2 linked regions of the Geomonas sp. RF6 genome follow. The protein of the gene in region 2 interacts with the protein of the main gene of each other region in a pairwise test. Links are inferred from orthologs where the notes say so. Each region holds a gene or a part of one and is shown on either strand. Other genes may lie near its edges.

The links. The genes of interacting proteins can lie anywhere in the genome.
Region 1: the proteins of cysE (region 2) and cysK interact in binary tests that used the Escherichia coli proteins (3 or more experiments, as listed by UniProt). The link is inferred for Geomonas sp. RF6 from one-to-one orthologs.

What each region holds. Positions count from the first base shown.
Region 1 is NZ_CP087999.1:3,450,050-3,452,897, reverse strand. It holds cysK (cysteine synthase A), read right to left. Parts: upstream 1,978-2,848; coding sequence 1,024-1,977; downstream 1-1,023. Other genes in the region: LPW11_RS14870 (sulfate/molybdate ABC transporter ATP-binding protein), read right to left, coding at 2,180-2,848; LPW11_RS14880 (hypothetical protein), read right to left, coding at 511-822; LPW11_RS14885 (SHOCT domain-containing protein), read right to left, coding at 1-342.
Region 2 is NZ_CP087999.1:4,611,275-4,614,032, forward strand. It holds cysE (serine O-acetyltransferase), read right to left. Parts: upstream 1,912-2,758; coding sequence 1,090-1,911; downstream 1-1,089. Other genes in the region: LPW11_RS19625 (methyl-accepting chemotaxis protein), read left to right, coding at 1-1,083; LPW11_RS19635 (cytidylate kinase-like family protein), read left to right, coding at 2,051-2,680.

The DNA.
Region 1 (2,848 bases), 1.2 Mb from region 2 along the record:
GTCCTGGTCGGGGCGCGCCTTCTGCAGCGCGGCGGGGAGTTGCTCGGTGAGAAGCTTCACTTCCGGTTCGTCGAAAACGCGCACCTGCTTCGGGTTGTTCGGAAACTTCACACGCAGGGCGGCAAGCTCCGAGTGGAGCCTCTTGTCGGAGAGGGAGACAGGGTGCTGGTTCGGCGGGGCCTTCTCCCCCCTCTCGTCGCGGTCCACCAGCGCCACGAACTGATCGCGCGAATGCCACACTACCGCTTTCTTGGCCGCCTCTTGCGTAGCGCAACCGGTTTGCAGCGCCATCAGGGAGATCAGCGCAAAAAGACAAAAGGTACGAGGTGACAGAAACGACATTTCTTCCTCCTTCAGCATAAGCGCCAGGCGCCGGGGATAGCAGGCCAACAAGTTCAGCCGTCTTATCAGCAACGCCATGGCAAGTCAAGCCAAAAGGGAGGGATCCCGCGGGTAGTAAAACGAAATCTCATTCCGCTGGTGCGTCGCTCCGTGGAGGAGAAACGCCACCTACAGCGCACACCGGTCTCTGCGTTCAAGCACCGCGTCGATGATCCTGTCCGCTTCGCTGGCGGTGAGACCGACGCCGGGCTTGTTCCCCATCCAGTGGGTAACGTCGTCCCTGCTGCTCGCCAGCGGCTGCGGCAAGGGAGGGCCGTTCACCCGCTTGCCGTTGACGTAGAGCATCGCCTTGTACTCCCCCTGGTGACGCACGAGGGCAAAGGTGGCGAGTGCTCCGTTGGACAGGACCTTGTTCAGAAGCTCCCTCTCCACAATCGGCTCTTCATCCGCATACAGCTTGTACCAGTCAAGGTTCGACATTACCGTTCTCCTCTGGTGAAGATTGCGTCGTGCCAACGAGACAGCGGTTGAATTAAGGGATAGTAATAGAATCGGCACTGCAGGGAGGATCTTGAATTAAAACAGTGGGAAACCGGGAAGGTCGGGACGGCGGGGGAACGAAAAGGATGGGGGAAGGGAAGAGGGATGCCGCGGACGATGCCGGGCATCCCTCTCTTTTACCTACGCTTCCTCGAAGAGGGCGGTGGAGAGGTACCTTTCTGCGAGGTCCGGGAGGATGACCACGATGGTCTTCCCGGCAAACTCGGGGAGCTTCGCCAGCCGCACGGCGGCGGCTGCGGCGGCACCGCTGGAGATCCCCACCAGGAGCCCTTCCTCCTTCACCAGCCGCTGCGCGAAGGCGAGCGCCTCGGCGCTCTCCACCTGCTCAACACGGTCGACGAGGGAAAGGTCGAGGGTCTCGGGGATGAAGCCTGCGCCGATACCCTGGATCTTGTGCGGGCCGGGCTTCAGCTCTTCACCGGCAAGCTTTTGCGAGATCACCGGGCTCTCTTTCGGCTCCACGGCGACGGAAAGGATCTGCTTCCCCTGCGTCTGCTTGATATAGCGCGAGATGCCGCTGATGGTGCCGCCGGTGCCGACCCCCGATACGAGAACATCGATGCCGCCGTCGGTGTCGGCCCAGATTTCGGGACCGGTGGTCTTCTCGTGAATCTCCGGGTTCGCCGGGTTCTTGAACTGCTGCGGCAGGAAGTAACGCGCCGGGTCGGAGGCGGCGATCTCTTCAGCCTTTGCCACGGCACCCTTCATCCCTGCGGAACCGGGGGTGAGGATCAGGTTGGCGCCAAGCGCCGCGAGGACGCGACGACGCTCTATGCTCATCGTCTCCGGCATGGTGAGGGTGAGCTTGTAGCCGCGGGCAGCGGCGACGTAGGCAAGAGCGATGCCGGTGTTGCCGCTGGTCGGCTCAACGATCTCGACCCCCGGCTTCAGCACGCCTCGTGCCTCCGCGTCCCAGATCAGGTTAGCTCCGATCCTGCACTTGACGGAGTACGCCGGGTTGCGCCCCTCGATCTTCGCCAGTACGGTAGCCTGGGCACCTTTGGTGACGTGGTTCAGGCGAACCAGCGGGGTGTTGCCGATAGACTGCGAGTTGTCTTCATAAATGCGGGACATGGAGCTTCTCCTTTCGCTGTTTATTGCGGGCCACTTTTGCAGCGTCGCCGGGTACTGTGTGGGGGTGCAGCTTCTTTATCCAGCTCGCTGCTGGCAGAAAATCCAGAACTACCTTTATAATTATCGCATTCCATTGTCAACTACATTCTCCCCATTCTTGACCACATCGGTGAGACAATGGGGTGCAGGGGGAGGAGAATCGCTAGATCTGGTAGTCGCCGGTGAAGACGCGGACCTTGCGGGGGCGTGCGTAGACGCGTTCCCCTACCTGCAGGGTGAGGCGGTCGGCGGCCTCGCGGGAGAGGTCGACCTCCACCTTCGCGGTGCTCCCCACGAGGGATAGATCGACCCGCACCAGAGGTCCCACCGCGAGGATGTGCCTCACCTGCGCCTCGATGGCGGTCGCGTCCAGCGGGTGCCGGGCGAGCTCGATGTCGTGGGAGCGGACGTAGCCGATGGCAGGGGTATTACTGATGGCGGCATGCTCCGGCGCCTGCACCTCCACCCCGGCGAGCTGCGCCTTCCCCTGGTGCACCCGGCCGTGGAAGAGGTTCACATTCCCCAGGAAGTCGAAGACAAACGGTGTCGCCGGACGGTCGTACACCTCGCTCGGCGTCCCCTGCTGCTCGATGCGCCCACTGTTCATCACCACGATCCTGTCTGCAACCTCCAGCGCCTCCTCCTGGTCGTGGGTGACAAATACGCTGGTGACGTGAATCTCGTCGTGCAGCTTGCGCAGCCAGCGGCGCAGTTCGAGGCGGACCTTCGCGTCGAGCGCCCCGAACGGCTCGTCCAGCAGAAGAACCTGCGGCTGCACCGCGAGGGCTCGCGCGAGCGCCACGCGCTGCCTCTGTCCCCCCGAGAGCTGTGC
Region 2 (2,758 bases):
CTCTACACCACGTCGCGCAACATCATCATCTTCCTCATCCTTTCCTTCTTCATCATCGGGGGATGGTTCACCAACTTCATGGTGCGGAAAGTCACCTGCCGCTCGCTCTGGTGGGCACTGAAGTCGCTGGAAAAGGTCGCCGAAGGGGACCTGCGGCAAAACATCAACGTAAAGAGCACGGAGGAGATCGGGCAGATATTCCTGGCGCTGAAAAAGATCATCGAAAAGCTGCGCGGCTTCTCGGGTGAGGTGAACACGCTGGTGGAGACCCTCTCCGACAAGTCCCGTGAGCTCCTCGCCACCACCCAGAGCATGAACCGAAACGCCCACGAGCAGGCGTCCGAGACTGAGCAGGCGGCAAGTGCGGTGCTGGAGATGTCCCAGACCCTTCTGGATATCGCCTCCAGTGCCGAGAAAGCCTCCGAGGCATCGCGCGAGACGAGCGATGCGGCCAGGAACGGCCTCAGCACCGTCGCGCAGGTCATGTCGGAGATGCGCAAGATTGCCGCCTCGATGGAGGCATCCTCCGATACGATCGGGAAGCTCGGGGCCTCGAGCACCCAGATCGGTGACATCGTGGCGACGATCGAAGAGGTGGCAGATCAGACGAACCTCCTCGCGCTGAACGCGGCGATCGAGGCGGCACGAGCCGGGGAGCACGGCCGCGGCTTCGCGGTGGTGGCGGACGAGGTGCGCGCCCTCGCGGAAAGGACGGCGAAGGCGACAAAAGAGATCGGGAGGATGATCAGGACGATCCAGAGCGACACCGAAATGGCGGTGCGCTCCATGTCGAGCAGCAGGAAGGAGGCGGCCGGCGGGCTCAGCAAGGCGGAGGAGGCGAGCTGGGCGCTGGAGCGGATCGTGGAGGCGTCGACAAAGAGCATGGACATGATTCACACCATCGCTGCAGCGACGGAGGAGCAGTCCGGCGTCACTTCCCAGGTCTCGGCGAGCATCGAGACGATCGCCAACGGCACCCGGTCCTCCGAGTCGTCCGCGGACCGGATCCAGGAATCCGCAGAGATCCTGGCGAAGCTCTCCTCAGACCTGGAGCACACCGCAGCGTGGTTCAAGGTGGCGTAGGCGCTATTAGATGCTGAAATCGAGAGCGAAGCCCTGGTCCATGGCCAGGGCCGGCTGCAGGGTGGAGGGGCGCCCCACGATCTTTGCCGGCACCCCCGCGACAGTGGTATGCGGGGGTACGTCGGCAAGGACGACGCTGCTCGCTGCGATTTTCGATCCCTCCCCTATCTTCACGTTTCCCAGCACCTTCGCCCCCGCCCCGATAAGGACGCCGCTCGCCACCTTCGGGTGGCGGTCCCCCGTCTCTTTCCCGGTACCGCCAAGGGTAACCTCGTGCAGCAGCGAGACGTTATCCCCGACTACCGCGGTCTCGCCGATGACGACACTCGTGCCGTGGTCGATCAGTATCCCCTCCCCTATCAGCGCCGCGGGGTGGATATCGACCGCGAAGACCTCGGAGATCCGGTTCTGCAGGTAGTAGGCGAGCGCCTCTCTCTTCTTTCCCCACAGCCAGTGAGCCACCCGGTACGCCTGCAGCGCATGGAACCCCTTGTAGTGCAAAAAGGGGTGCGCCACGCCGCGGGCCGCAGGATCGCGCTCCCGCACCGCCAGGAGATCGGCCCGTGCGGCCAAAGAGATCCCCGGATCGTCGCGCATCCCCTCCTGAAAGATCTCCCTCAGCGTAACCGCAGGCAGGTGGGGGGCACCAAGCTTCCCAGCCAGAAGAAAGGCAAGGGCATCCTCGAACCCGGCGTGCTCCAGAACATTCAGGTAGAGATACCCTGCCAGCGCCGGCTCAGCAGACGCCATCCCCCGCACCTCCTCCACCAGCCCGTCCCACAGCGAATCTCCTTCTCTCCTTTCCCCTATCATGGCGCCACCTCTCATGCGGATCCCCTCTCCGATCCTACTATTTCACCAAAAGACGACGGAGGGGACAACAGCAAAGAGATGGCATGCGCCTGACGCTGCCAACGGGGCTATAATGAAGGCGTGGACATAAGAAGAAGAGGATCGGGAGGTCGCAATGAACCGCGTAGTGGTAACGATATCACGGCAGCTGGGAAGCGGCGGCGCCTATATCGGCCAGGAGGTGGCGGGAATTCTGGGGGTGCGGTACGTCGATCGGGAGATCCTCGCCGAGGTCGCGACGATTCTCAACGAGGACCCCGCCGTGCTGGCACAGAGGGACGAGAGGGTCTCCTCCTTCGTGGAGTCCTTCCTGCAGACCGTCTGCGTAGGTGCGCCCGACGCCGGGTACTTCCCTCCGCCGGTTCCGATGATCTACGACGAGCAGATTTTCAGCTGCCAGGCCCGCATCATCAGAAAGATCGCCTCGGAGGAGAGCGCCGTCATCGTCGGGCGCGGCGGGTACCACTTCCTCAGGGGGCACGAGGGGGTGCTGAACGTCTTTCTCCACGCGCCGCACGACGTCCGTCTCCGGCGCATCATGGAGCTGTACCGGATCAACCGGGCGGAAAAGGCAGAGGAGATGATCACGGAATCGGACAAGGCGAGGAGGAAATTCAACGAAAAGATAAGCGGAGAGAAATGGGGAACCTGTCTCTGTTTCGACCTTTGCATCGATACGGAAAAGGCAGGCTTTCCCCTGGCGATCGACACCATCGTCGGCATGGCTCGCAGGATCCGGGGGTAACGAGGATGGGGAGGTTTAAATAAAAAAAGGGTTCGTGGCAATTGCCGCAAACCCTTTTCTGGCTTATTTGGTGGAGCT